Regions from separate parts of the Neptunomonas sp. ABH4_499 genome, predicted to be linked through region 1. Evidence: predicted binding sites of a transcription regulator. Region 1 holds the regulator's gene; the other holds the start of a gene.
What was found. Region 1 encodes sigma-54, which starts transcription at its own class of promoters, with help from an activator protein. Its sites were predicted from a motif close to TGGCACNNNNNTTGCTNT; they were not measured.

Region 1 (7,279 bases):
GATTTTGAGATCCGCGATCTCTGCGATGGGCTCTAGAAGCGCTTCTTCGTATTCAATGGCCTCGGACAGGCCGCGATTCTTGGTCGACATAGGGTGGCGTCGACGGGTCGAGCTGTAGCGTTTGATCAGCGTCTCTTGCGCGCAACCAATGAACAGAAGTTCGGCTTGGATGTTGGAGCGCGATTTGAAGTCTTGCCAAATCTCCGGCAGCTTTTCGAGGTTGCTGGTCAGATTTCGAGCGTCCACGCACACTGCGATCTTTTTCATTGTCGCCTCCTCTTCGAGGTGGCGAATCAAATCAGGGATCAGTAGTGCAGGTAGATTATCAATGCAATAAAAACCGATGTCTTCAAGAGCCTGAAGGGCAGAACTCTTACCCGATCCTGATAGGCCGCTGATGATCACCAGTTTCATGCTTTAGGTTCCAAATACAGTTTGAGCGATGCGCAGTAAATCTTCGTCGGACTGCGCGCTTCTAAGTTGGGCTCGGCAGCTTTCTTGGCTGAAGGATTCGGCCAGTTTGGCCAAGGTGTCTAGGTGTTCGTCACACGCCTCTTCAGGGACCAGTAAAAAGAACAACAGGTCGACGGGGCGTTGGTCGATGGCGTCAAAATCGATGGGTTCGCTTAGGGTAAATAAAGCCCCCATAGCGGTATCGATTCCGGCAAGACGGCAGTGGGGAATGGCAACGCCCTCCCCAATACCGGTACTGCCCAATCTCTCTCGTCCGATGAGTCCAGTGAATACAGCATCCTGATCAACCTCTTCACCGGCTGATTCTGCAATCAACTTGCTGGCGGTTTCTAATACGCGCTTTTTGCTAATGCCTTCTACGGCGTGAAGCGTTCTTGAAGGTGAAAGCAATGAGAGTATGGGCATAAGTGATGTAACGCCTTACTTATTTGTGGCTCTTGAGTTTTTCTTTGTGCTTAATGATTTGGCGGTCCAGTTTGTCGGTTACCGCATCAATCGCTGCATACATATCTGTGTGTTCGCTCGTTGCAAAGACTTCGCCGCCTGCGATGTGCATGCCAGCTTCTGCTATTTGACGTTGCTTATCAACACTCAGGGTCACTTGGACATTGGTGATGTTATCAAAATGCCTTTCCAGTTTATCAAACTTGGTGTGGACATATTCGGTCAGTGCATCTGTCAGTTCTAAGTGGTGACCTGTGATATTGATCTGCATACATGTCTCCTTAGACGATTGTTCGTCGTAGTGAGTCGTTATTAAACCAGACGCTTTCTTTCGTTAGAAGGGGCGATGCCCATCGCTTCGCGATATTTGGCAATCGTTCTTCGAGCGACCTGGATTCCCTCTGCATCAAGTAATTGAGCAATTTTACTGTCACTTAAAGGTTTAGCAGGATTTTCGGCCGCTATCAGTTTTTTTATCACGGCGCGAATGGCGGTTGACGATGCAGCACCACCATCATTGGTGCTGACATGGCTTGAGAAGAAGTACTTCAACTCAAAGATACCCCTTGGGGTATGCATGTATTTTTGGGTGGTCACACGCGATATCGTGGACTCGTGCATTTCGACTGCTTCGGCAATGTCATGCAACACCATTGGCTTCATGGCCTCCTCGCCGTACTCCAGAAAATCCGACTGCCTTTCAACAATCTGACTCGCAACTTTGAGTAGGGTTTCATTTCGGCTCATTAAACTCTTGATAAACCAACGTGCTTCTTGCAAGTGATTCTTCAAGTAGGTGTTATCAGCACTGGAGTCAGCTCGGCGGATGAGGTCGGCATACTGAGTGTTGATTCGAAGGCTAGGCGATGCATCGGAATTGAGTCGGGCTATCCACACGCCTTTGACTTTTTCAACGAATACATCGGGGATAACGTACTCCGCCTGGCTGGAAGAGATCATCGCGCCAGGTTGCGGGTTCAGCGATTGAATCAAAAGAATCATCGCTTGTAACTGTGGCTCTTTGACGCGCAGCTTACGCATCAGCTGTTTGTAATCGCGACTACCCAGCAAATGGATGTGATTCAGGCACAGCTGGAGCGTCTGCTCAAACAGCGGCGGTTTTTCTGGTAACTGCTTAAGCTGGATGGCTAAACACTCACCCAAGTCTCGGGCACCGACACCGGGTGGATCAAACTGCTGAATGCGGTGCAATACCGCTTCGATCTCTTCAATTTCGGTGTCTTGGAACTGCTCGGGTTCTTGCCGTTTGAAATCCTCAAGGAGCTCTTCGGTTGTGGTGCGAAGGTAGCCCTCAGGGTCGATCGCATCGATGATCGCCTCAGCAACCATTCGGTCTTCTAAGCTCATACGGGTTAGGTTGAGCTGCCAATGAAGATGATCTTGCAGGGTTTCTTCGGCCGTGTCGTTGGACTCCATAAAGTCATCGTCGTCACGGTGGGTGGTACTGCCTGAGCTGCTGGACGCGGTCTGGAAGGTGTCGTCCCAACTGGAGTCGGTTGAGAGCTCCGCTGGAATATCATCGTTCCATTGATCATCGACAGAGGCCGTATCAGCCATCTCGGCTGAGTCATTGCGCTCTTGTTGAGTCTCGCTGGCTTGAGCGGTGTAGTCTTCTTGTGAGTAATCGTCGGACTCAGCGCGCTCGTTATTGTCGTTGCCGGCCGAGTTGGAGTCTAACTCATCTCCCTCTTCATTGGTCTCCAGCATCGGGTTGCTTTCAAGCGCCGACTGAATCTCTTGCTGAAGGTCCAATGTTGATAACTGCAATAAGCGAATCGCCTGTTGCAGTTGTGGGGTCATGGTCAGGTGCTGACCCATTTTGAGTTGTAATGACTGCTTCATAAACTCCGCATCTACTCCAATAACACAGGTCGGTCAATTACAGCCGGAAGGACTCGCCAAGATAGGCGGCTTTCACTTGCTCATTGGCTAAAATATCAGCCGGTGCGCCTTCGGCTAGAATGACACCTTCACTGACGATATACGCTTTTTCACAAATGTCTAACGTTTCACGTACGTTATGGTCAGTGATTAACACCCCAATACCTCGTGATTGTAGGTGCTTTACGGTCTCTTTAATATCGTTGACCGAGATCGGATCGACGCCAGCAAAGGGCTCATCCAATAGAATGAATTTAGGTTCGGACGCGAGTGCCCTTGCGATCTCAACACGACGGCGTTCGCCGCCGGATAGGCTCATGCCTAGGCTGTCGCGGATGTGCGTAATGTGGAACTCTTGTAACAGGTTTTCAAGAGTGGCTTTACGATCACTTGGGGACAGATCTTTTCTAAGCTCAAGAATCGACATCAGGTTGTCTTCGACACTCAGCTTTCGAAAGATCGACGCCTCTTGCGGCAGATACCCAATACCTTGACGAGCACGATCGTGCATGGCGAAGGCCGTAATGTCTTGATCATTGATGAAGATCTGGCCTTTGTCGGCTTTAACCAAGCCAACAATCATGTAAAAACAGGTGGTTTTACCGGCGCCGTTTGGGCCCAGTAAACCGACGATCTCGCCGGCTTTGACCGTCATTGATACGTCACGTACCACGTGGCGTTTTTTGTACGACTTCGCCAAATGGGTGGCTTTTAACTCAAGTGACATAATGCTCAGTTGCCGTTCGGTTGAATAATCATCTGAACACGCTGACCTGAGTCTTTGCCGCCGTAAGCGTTCACACGTGCTTTGTCCATCTGGTATACGATTCGCTCGCCGCTGAACTGGTTTTTCTCCTGCTCAACTTTTGCGTTTCCAGATAGAGTGATGGTTTGTTTTTTCACTAGGTATTCAAGTGAATTACCATAGGCATCTGTAATGGCCTGATTGGCCGCTGCCTGCTGGCTGAATTTGGCCGGAGAGCCTGTAGCCACAATACGATCAACGGCGCGGTCTTTTTGGTAAAGACTGACTTTAGCGGCGCGGATCTTCATAGTGCCTTGAGTAATAGACACATTACCCGTGTAAGTCGTCACACCGGCTTTCTCGTCAATTTGCGCCGAATCAGCCGAAATGTGAATCGGTTGCTTACGGTCTTCTGGAAGCGCATTAACCATACTGGATGCGGTTAAAAGTGCGGCGCTCAACCAAACTTTCCAATTAAGGGTCGACATAAAAAGTCCCTTCAACGTCAGTGCTCAGCTCTGAAGTGTGTGAGTTCAGATCGACAGAGATGCCTTTCGCGCTGACCGTCCAATCAGAATTGATAATCCGAACCGTCGAGTCGGAAGTGACCATCGACGTTTCCGGTGTGTAAATTAGCCGATCCGTCTCGATGCGAGAGGGGGAGTCGGAGTTGGGATTATGCGTGAGCACTACCTCTTCATCAAGCGTCAACTGCGTCTGCCCGTCAAAGAGTGTGCCAACTTTGCTTTTTAATGTGTATGTTTGCAGCTGATCTGTGACACCTTGAACGGATGGGCGTCTCAGCAGCGAGCGCTTATCGCTTGGGAAATGCTCCCATTTTTCCACGTTGAGTTCGGTGCTCAGGGTGCCCGATTCGTTAAAGCGCTTCACGTTAGCGTTCGACAAATAGTAATCGGCTCCCGCATCAAGCGGTGAGTCTTGGCTTGTTGGCTCGTTGTTTTGTTCCGGATTGATGATCCAATAAGCAAACAACGGAACCAATAGCACGACGGCTGTGGCCAGTCGAACACCGCTACGACTCAGGATCATGCACGAAAGTCCTGATACACGGATTCTAGAGCGCCTTTGGCCTCTAAAATGACTTCACAAAACTCGCGAGCCGCGCCGTAGCCGCCGGTGCGTTGTGTGATCCAATCCGCATCAGAGCGCACAACTGGATGGCCGTTAGGCACAGATGCACCGAAGGCAACGGCGTTGATTGCGGATAAATCCGGTAAGTCATCACCGATGTACGCTGTGGTCTCTAACGAGTGTTCAGTATTCGAAAGTAACTCGTTTAAGGCCGTTAGTTTATCGTCACGGCCTTGGAAGAGGTGATCCACGCCGAGTGCTTTGGCCCGTTGAATCACCTGCGGTGATTGGCGGCCTGTGATGATGGCAATCTCAACGCCCGCTTTTTGCAGCAGCTTAAAGCCAAGACCATCCAATGTGTTGAACATCTTGACCTCTTGGCCGTCGGGTAAGAAGTACAGGCTGCCGTCGGTTAGGATGCCGTCGACATCAAACACGGCCAGGGTGATGTTTTTAGCGCGTTTGCGAAGCTCACCTGATTCGATAAAGTGAAATTTCATTAGATGACCCCCGCTTTTAGCATGTCGTGCATGTTAAGAGCACCGACCGGTTTTTGATCGTTATCGCAGATGATCAACGCATTGATCTTTTTATCCTGCATAACTTTAAGTGCTTCTGCTGCTAGCATCTCTTCGGATACGGTGGTTGATTGGCGTGTCATGACCTGCTCGATGGCGGTGCTTGCCAAATCTAAGTTCTGATCCAACGTACGACGAAGGTCACCGTCGGTGAAAATGCCTGCCAGCTGACCTTCTTGGTTGACCACGGTGGTCATCCCCAAGCGTTTGTTGGTCACTTCTAGAAGGGCCTCTTTAATCGACGTACCCAGCGCAACGACAGGTACTTCTTGCTCGGCGTGCATGATGTTTTTGACTTTCAGCAGCAGTTTGCGACCTAAGCTTCCACCCGGGTGCGAGAACGCGAAATCTTCAGCGCTGAAACCTTTGGCTTCCAAAAGAGCAATCGCCAACGCATCACCTAACACCAGTTGTGCTGTGGTGCTGGAGGTCGGTGCTAAGTTCAGAGGGCAGGCTTCTTTTTCAACGCCGATGTGCAAGTTAGCATCAGCCTCTTGCGATAAGGTCGAGTTTTGGTTGCCTGTGATGCTGATCAAGGGGGCGCCCATACGCTTGATCAAAGGCAGGATCGTTACAATCTCGGACGTTTCGCCTGAGTTTGATAGCGCGATAATGACATCATCTTTTGTGAACATCCCCATATCGCCGTGGCTCGCTTCACCTGGGTGTACAAAAAAGGCCGGTGTGCCGGTGCTGGCCAAGGTGGCTGCGATTTTACGGCCGATGTGACCTGATTTACCCATGCCGGTTACAACGATGCGGCCTTTACAGCCCATCATCAACTCGCAGGCTTGATCGAAGGATTGATCTAAATGGGAGATCAGCTCAAGAATGGCCTCCGCTTCCAGTTGGATGGTACGAATGCCGGATTCACGAAAAGATTTAGTCTGATCCATAGAGCTCTCTGAAACTGTGACTGGGGCTATGCCCGTTTAAAAACGATGCGGGGATCATAGCATGATCCCCGTGTGACCTCGAAACAGCGTGTTCGTTTCGAAGGTGTGTGCCGTTAGGCCGCGCTTAAGTACAGGATGTATAAGTAGCCCGCGTAACCCGCGAACAAGGCGCCGCCTTCAATGCGAGATATGCGAGGTGGCTTTTGAATTAAGCAGAAGGCCAGCAAGGCAAGGGTGGCGATCAACATCGCTACGTAGTCGCGACTAAAGGCTTCTGGGTCGATGGTGATCGTTTGAACAAAGCCAGGGATGGCCATCACCGCGCCCAAGTTGAAAATGTTGGAACCCACGATGTTACCAAGGGCAATGTCGTGGTGGTTTTTCAAGGCACTTGCTACGGTTGCTGCAAGTTCTGGCAGACTGGTGCCTATGGCAACGATGGTTAGGCCGATGACCAGCTCAGATACGCCCAGTTGTGTGGCCACTTCAACCGCACCCCAAACAAGAAGACGGGAGCTTGCGACCAATACCGCAAGGCCAACAATCAACCAAAAAATGGCTTTGCCGGTGCTGAAGTTTGGGATCTCCTCATCATCGCTGACAGCGTCGCCATCGCCTGGGAATTTGGCAAACATATAAAGACAGACGAGTAGGCCTGCCAGCAGTAAAATACCGTCCAGCATGCTGAGCTGGCGGTCGTACAGCGTTGCGCCGGCCAACAAGGTGATACCGATCAAAAGAGGGATCTCTTTTTTCAGAACACCGGACTTGACCGGAAGCGGAGCAATGATGGCGGTGATACCCAGCACCAAGGCAATGTTTGCGATGTTAGAGCCAACCGCGTTACCTACAGCCAAGTCACCTGAATCAGTGATGGAGGCCATGAAGGAGACCAGCATTTCCGGTGCCGATGTGCCAAACGAGACGATCGTTAAGCCGATCAACAGTGGCGACATACCAAAGTTCTTTGCGGACGCTGCTGCGCCTTCAACGAAGCGGTCGGCGCTCCACACCAAAAGAACGAGTCCACCTAGGATGGCTAATATTGGATACAGCATATAATGCGCTTGCCCCGAAATAATTAAAGGATGCGGCGTATTAAAACAGAACCATTTTGCGAAGCAAGTGCCTAACATACATTCACGTTT
Region 2 (7,279 bases), on a different contig from region 1:
AACTGCTGACGAACACCCTCAACCTTTTCGTTGAGTAACTCGTCGTAACGGTCCGGTTGAATGTTCGAAAGCGCCATGAAAACCTCTAAAATGCGATTAAAAAAAGAGCGCGCATTTTATCAGTCACAGGCGCCAGTGCAACGACTCTAAACGCTTTAACTAGGCTTAGGCCGTTTCCATGCGGTCGCAGTATTCAGCGGCCATCATTTCTAAGTAGTTAAGCTCGCCTTTAAGCCCCAAACGGTCCAGATACTTCATCGATAGCTGGCTGGATAAGCGGCAATCAATAGCGCTGTTTACCGGTGGCAACAAGGCATCGGCGATGTGCACAGCGGTTAAGGGCTCAAACTCCGTCGAGTTAGAACTGGCCGGAAAATGATGGAACAACACCGCCTCGATCACTTTCGGCGGTAGATTCCAGATACCCAATAGATAGGCCCCGGCTTCGGCATGGGACACACCCAGCTCCATTTTCTCGACCGCGTACAAAGGCTGATTCAGCTCTTGCGCTTTTTCCATCACATCGTGATAACGCTCTGGGTTGTTGGAGGCCAACACCACCATGCCAAAGTCGTGCAGCAAACCGCCCAAAAACGCCAAACCCTGTATGTGGCGATCCGCTTTTACCGCACGGCAAATGTTTTGCGCAAAACGCGCCACCGTCAAAGAGCGAGATTGCACCTCATTAAAGGAGAAGCTCGACCACTGATTGGTTTGCGGAAAGGTCTCAAAGAGGTGATACGAGAGCGCCAAATCACGGATCTGGCGTACACCTAAAATCGTGACCGCCTCGTTCAGGCGATAAATGTGCCTCTCTAGACCGAAAAAGGCCGAATTGACCAACTGCAATACCTTGGCCGACATCACCGCATCTTTTTGGATGATGGCAGCAATCTCTTTGGCGTTCGCGTTGCCGTTAACGAGCGCGTCGTTTAACTCGCGGTACACTTCCGGAAGCGAAGGCAACTTTTGAATGCGCCCAACCTCTTCACGCAAGGCAGGCTTGTGGATCAAGGAGACGACTTTTAATGCGTGCTCAATCGCTTGGGACAGCTGTACCTCTTTGGCACCCATCGGTAACGAGGTGTGCGCCAGCTCCGCCACGCGCGCTGAGACCACAGGCGAGACATGACCGCTGATCACAATGCGCACGGTTTTTGGGCTGACTTTGATCAGCTCTGCTAACACCGTCAGCGCTTTTTCGGGGTTTTCGGTTAACCCCATGATCAGCACATCAAAAGATTCTTTGGCCGCCGTTTGCACCAATTGCTCGACAGAACGCACTCTGGACACGTACCAGCCGTTCAGATCCGCGACTAAATTAATGTCGTCATCACTGATCGCCGCCGAGTCGCAGACCAACACGCTTTTGTCTTGGGCAATCCTTGGCGTACTTAATTGCATACCGCTACTCCCTTAACAGAAGATAAACATTCGTTCGATAATAGAGTTTCTAGACCATATATCGCAAACTTTCCATAAAATTCGTTTCTTTTATTCATAAAGCGCTGCGAACGTCTTACACTATCGGCCTCTTTATCAAACCGAATCGAAATTTGAACACCATGTCAGATAAGCAGCGTAATATTCTCGTCACCAGCGCACTGCCCTATGCCAATGGTCCTATTCACCTTGGGCACCTGGTTGAGTACATCCAAACGGACATCTGGGTTCGTTTTCAAAAGTCCCGCGGTCATCAGTGCACCTATGTTTGTGCCGACGACGCACACGGCACACCGATCATGCTGAAAGCAGATCAAATGGGGATCTCACCAAAAGAGCTGATCGACCAAGTGAGCCAAGAGCACCAGCGCGACTTTTCTGGCTTTATGATCGGTTTTGATAACTACTATTCAACGCATTCGCCAGAGAACCAAGAGTTTGCCTCTTTGATCTACACGCGTCTGCGCGATAAAGGCCACATTGCCCGCAAAACCATCACTCAGGCGTACGACCCTGAGAAAGAGATGTTCCTACCCGACCGTTTTGTCAAAGGCAGCTGCCCTAAATGTAACGCCGAAGATCAATACGGCGATTCCTGCGAGAAATGCGGCGCAACCTACAGCCCTGTCGACCTTAAAGATGCTTATTCTGTGGTTTCGGGAGCTAAGCCGATTGAGCGCGAATCGGAGCACTATTTCTTCAAACTGGGTGACTTTGAAGGCTTCCTGCGCAAGTGGGTTAATGAGCACGTTCAGGAGCAGATGATTCACAAGCTGAACGAGTGGTTTGAAGCAGGCTTACAAAACTGGGATATCTCCCGCGATGCACCTTACTGGGGTTTCGAAATCCCAGAAGCACCGGGCAAATACTTCTATGTATGGCTGGACGCCCCAATCGGCTACATGGCCAGCTTCAAAAACTGGTGCAGCAAGAACAACGTCGATTTTGATACCTACTGGGCTGCGGACTCAGAGGCTGAGCTTTACCACTTTATCGGTAAGGACATTGCATACTTCCATACGCTGTTCTGGCCAGCCATGTTGGAAGGCGCAGGGTTCCGTAAGCCAAACGGTGTCTTCTGCCACGGCTTTTTGACCGTTGATGGCCAAAAGATGTCGAAATCACGCGGCACCTTCATCATGGCCGAGACGTACCTGAAACACCTGCGTCCAGAGTACCTGCGTTACTACTTTGCCGCGAAATTGGGTTCTGGCATCGATGATATCGACCTGAACTTGGACGATTTCCGCATGCGCGTAAACGCCGACTTGGTCAACAAGGTCGTCAACATCGCCTCTCGCTGTGCAGGTTTTATCAAAAAATTCAGTGGCGGGACTCTGGCGGCACAGTTGCCTGCTAACGACTTGTACCAAGAAGCGGTCGCGGCTGGTGATGCGATTGCAAACGCCTACGAGCAACGCGAGTACAGCCGTGCGATGCGCGACATCATGGCTCTGGCGGATAAAGCCAACCAGTACATCGATGCCGCCGAGCCGTGGGTTCTGGCCAAGCAAGAAGGCCAAGAGCAAGCCGTAATCGATTGCTGCTCTTTGGGCATCAACCTATTCCGCGTCATTGCAACCTATCTTGCGCCAGTACTGCCTGAAGTGGCCAAAGAGATTGCGGCCTTCTTGAACGTAGAAGACCTTAACTGGGACCGCATTCAAACACCGCTGACGGATCATGAGATCAACAAATTTAAGCCGTTGATGCAACGCATCGAAGCGGACACCGTTGCCAGCATGATTGATGACAGCCGTGCGACCTTGGAAGCGATGGCACAAGCCGCCGCACCAGAAACCGAACTCAGCAAAGAGCCAGTAGCAGAAACCATCAGCTTTGATGAGTTTGCTAAAGTCGACTTGCGCGTTGCCCGCATCGCAAAAGCGGAACACGTTAAGGGGGCCAATAAGCTTCTGCAACTGACGCTGGACCTCGGTGGCGAGACACGAAATGTCTTTGCTGGTATCAAAAGTGCCTACGCACCAGAAGACCTTGAAGGTAAATTAACCGTCATGGTTGCCAACTTAGCACCGCGTAAAATGAAATTTGGTGTGTCGGAAGGCATGGTGTTAGCCGCAGGTCCTGGTGGGTCTGACATCTGGATTTTGGAGCCTCACGAAGGCGCCCAGCCGGGTATGCGTATCAAGTAACCTACTCATTTTTCGAGAAAAAGCCCCGTTATGGGGCTTTTTTTATGCGTAAAATTCATCAAATCGCAGTTGAAACCTGATCATCAAGTGCTAATGTAAAAACATGGTGCACGCGCACCATAATGAAACACTGTTAAAAACAGTGTTATTCCGTAGCAACTTGAGATCAGGGTATACACCTACGTAGTTTCTACATTGAAAACTCTGTTCCTTTTTGGAAACTTAGAGAAAGAGAAACGACAACAAAGTTGATTCTCCTGAAAACCAAAATTTTTCAGAAAAATATAACAAAAATAAGAAGTAGGTACGGCCCTTGCTTTACTCCTCACTGAATGTTGCACAAAAAAGCAACCCCTTGATGACCAAAAGAAAAACATCCCTGATCCCAGGAGGATTGATCTAATGATGAAAAAAAGCGTAATCACTGCAGCTGTTTTGTCCGTAGGTGTTTCAGGCGCTGCCATGGCGGCAGGTACTCTGGAAGCTGTTAAAGAACGCGGCGTTGTGCAGTGTGGTGTTAGTACTGGCTTGCCTGGCTTTTCCGTAGCTGACGATAAAGGTCAGTGGACTGGCTTGGATGTGGATCTTTGTCGTGCGGTTGCTGCTGCAACACTGGGCGACGCATCAAAAGTTAAATACATTCCTTTAACCGCAAAAGAGCGTTTTACAGCGTTGCAATCGGGCGAGATCGATTTACTGTCTCGTAACACAACTTGGACGCAAACGCGTGACGTTACTCTGGGCTTGAACTTCGCCGGCGTGAACTACTACGACGGTCAGGGTTTCATGGTCTCTAAAGAGCTGGGTGTTTCCAGCGCGAAAGAACTGGACGGTGCAGCGGTTTGTATCCAATCCGGTACAACCACTGAACTGAATCTGGCTGACTACTTCCGTCTGCAAGGCATGAGCTACTCTCCTGTTGTATTCGATACTTCCGACCAAACGGTTAAAGGTTTCGAAGCGGGTCGCTGTGACGTTCTGACCTCTGACCAATCTCAGCTGTACGCTCTGCGCATCAAGCTTGAGAAGCCAGATTCAGCAATGGTACTGCCAGAAGTCATCTCTAAAGAGCCTCTGGGCCCTGTTGTTCGTCAAGGTGACGACGTATGGTTCAACATCGTTAAGTGGTCTCACAATGCGATGATCAATGCTGAAGAGCTGGGTCTGACCTCTGCAAACATCGACAGCATGAAAACCTCTAACGACCCTAACATCAGCCGCTTCATCGGTATGGACGGCCCTAAAGGTTCGGGTATGGACTTGTCAGACGATTGGGCTTACCAAATCGTTAAGCAAGTGGGTAACTACGGCGAATCTTTCGACCGTAACGTAGGTGCAAGCTCACCGCTGAACATCAGCCGTGGTCTTAACGCACTGTGGAACCAAGGTGGTCTGCAGTTCGCACCACCAATGCGTTAATCCTATCTGACCTGCGTATCCCACCACCCGGGATGCGCATTTAAGGTCCGGTGGCTCTGGCAGGATGCTCGAGCCACCTCTATCTGGTACTTCCTGGAGATTTAGATGTCGACTTCAGATCGATTAGCGTCCGATCGCCCATCATCCGGCAATTTCTGGAATGATCCTGCAAAACGGGCATTAATTTTTCAGCTTTTGCTGGTCGCAGGTATTGCATCGTTCCTATACATCATTATCAACAACACCCTTGGCAATCTGGAACAGCGTGGTATCACCACAGGTTTCGCATTCTTAAGTAACGAAGCTGGGTTTGGTATTCTCCAATCGCTGATCCCCTACTCCGAAACGGACACGTACGGTCGCACCTTTGTGGTGGGCTTACTGAATACGGTTCTGGTATCGGTACTGGGTATCATTGCGGCAACCTTCTTGGGCTTCTTGATCGGTGTTGGTCGTTTATCCAACAACTGGCTAGTGTCTAAGTTGTGTGCCGTCTATGTAGAGACGTTCCGTAACATCCCACTGCTTCTGCAAATTTTCTTCTGGTACTTTGCGGTGCTGCGCGCTTTACCAAGCCCGCGCCAAAGTATCGAGTTTATGGGTACCTTCCTCAACGTACGTGGCCTCTACCTACCAAAATTGGTCGGTGAAGATGGCTCTGGCGTTGTGTGGAGCGCTTTAATCATCGGCATTATCGCAGCGATCTTCCTGCGGAATTGGGCGAACAAGCGTCGCGAAGAAACCGGACAAGGATTCCCGGTTCTTAGGGCAACGCTCGCGCTGGTAATTGGTTTACCTTTGGTGATGTACTTCGTGATGGGTCAGCCTTTCACCGTAGATCATCCCGAACTTAAAGGCTTTAACTTCCGTGGCGGTCTTACGCTGGTGCCTGAATTAATGGCGCTTTGGGTAGCACTGACCATTTACACCGCCTCCTTCATTGCAGAGATCGTCCGAGGTGGTATCTTGGCGGTTCCTCGTGGTCAGCTAGAAGCCGCAAGCGCTCTGGGTCTGCCACGTGGTCGTACTTTGCGCTTTATCATCATCCCTCAGGCGATGCGTGTGATCATCCCACCGCTGACCAGCCAATACCTGAACCTGACGAAAAACTCGTCTCTGGCCACCGCCATCGGTTACCCAGACTTGGTTTCTGTATTCGCCGGCACAACGCTGAACCAGACCGGTCAGGCGATTGAGGTGATCTTTATGACCATGGCCGTTTACCTCGTACTGAGTATCCTTACCTCGATATTCATGAACTGGTACAACGATCGTAAATCACTGATTGAGCGATAGGAGCACAGCAATGAAGTACGAAACTCAACCTGCGCTGCCCGCTCCTTCCAACTCCGTTGGTGTGGTTGGCTGGCTGAAACGCAACCTCTTTAGTGGCCCAATCAACTCGATTGCGACCTTAGTGATTGCCGCTGCTTTGATCTACTTTATGGGCCCCTTCCTGAAATGGGCCTTCATCGATGCGGATTGGATCGGTACCTCCCGCGAAGCCTGCTCTTCGGGCGGTGCTTGCTGGGTGTTTGTCACCAACCGTATTGATCAGTTTATGTACGGTTTCTACCCAGAAACCGAATACTGGCGTATCAATGTAGCTGTGATTCTGTTTGCAGCGTGCATCGTTTACTTGCTGATCGATAAGACCCCACGTAAAGGTCTGGTCGCAGCGTTTACGCTGTTTATCTACCCGGTCATCGCGTTCTTCCTGATTTATGGCGGATCCTTTGGTCTGGAGGTTGTCGAAACCCACAAATGGGGTGGATTGAGCTTAACGCTGATCTTAGCGGTTGTCGGTATCGTGGCTGCACTGCCGATCGGTGTTGTGCTGGCACTGGGCCGTCGCTCGGAGATGCCGATCATCAAATCCTTCTGTGTGGTCTACATCGAGTTTTGGCGTGGTGTCCCTTTGATCACCGTGCTGTTCATGGCATCGGTTATGCTGCCGCTGTTTGTGCCAGAAGACATCAGCTTCGACAAACTGTTGCGCGCCCTGATCGGCATCATCATGTTCCAATCGGCCTACATGGCAGAGGTTGTGCGTGGTGGTCTTCAAGCCATCCCTAAAGGCCAGTACGAAGCGGCAGATGCTTTAGGCCTTGGCTACTGGAAGAAGATGATTCTGATCATCTTGCCACAGGCACTGAAACTGATGATTCCAGGTATCGTAAATACCTTTATCGCCCTCTTTAAAGACACCAGTCTGGTATTGATCATTGGTCTGTTTGACCTACTGGCGATTGTTCAATCGGCGC

Region 2: ACXAF9_RS16940 (amino acid ABC transporter substrate-binding protein) is a predicted target of sigma-54. The motif match lies at 3,899-3,916, and genes of this name have one in related genera.

Annotation. Positions count from the first base shown of each region.
Region 1 covers NZ_JBSWXK010000006.1:110,098-117,376, forward strand. Annotated here, with positions in the region: gene rapZ (RNase adapter RapZ) at 1-414, opposite strand, end outside; gene ptsN (PTS IIA-like nitrogen regulatory protein PtsN) at 418-879, opposite strand; gene hpf (ribosome hibernation promoting factor) at 899-1,189, opposite strand; gene ACXAF9_RS08025 (RNA polymerase factor sigma-54) at 1,231-2,781, opposite strand; gene lptB (LPS export ABC transporter ATP-binding protein) at 2,819-3,547, opposite strand; gene lptA (lipopolysaccharide transport periplasmic protein LptA) at 3,553-4,053, opposite strand; gene lptC (LPS export ABC transporter periplasmic protein LptC) at 4,040-4,615, opposite strand; gene ACXAF9_RS08045 (KdsC family phosphatase) at 4,612-5,157, opposite strand; gene ACXAF9_RS08050 (KpsF/GutQ family sugar-phosphate isomerase) at 5,157-6,131, opposite strand; gene ACXAF9_RS08055 (calcium/sodium antiporter) at 6,245-7,189, opposite strand.
Region 2 covers NZ_JBSWXK010000023.1:28,036-35,314, forward strand. Annotated here, with positions in the region: gene trmA (tRNA (uridine(54)-C5)-methyltransferase TrmA) at 1-77, opposite strand, end outside; gene ACXAF9_RS16930 (HDOD domain-containing protein) at 166-1,404, opposite strand; gene metG (methionine--tRNA ligase) at 1,566-3,596, shown strand; gene ACXAF9_RS16940 (amino acid ABC transporter substrate-binding protein) at 3,999-5,015, shown strand; gene ACXAF9_RS16945 (amino acid ABC transporter permease) at 5,121-6,311, shown strand; gene ACXAF9_RS16950 (amino acid ABC transporter permease) at 6,322-7,279, shown strand, end outside.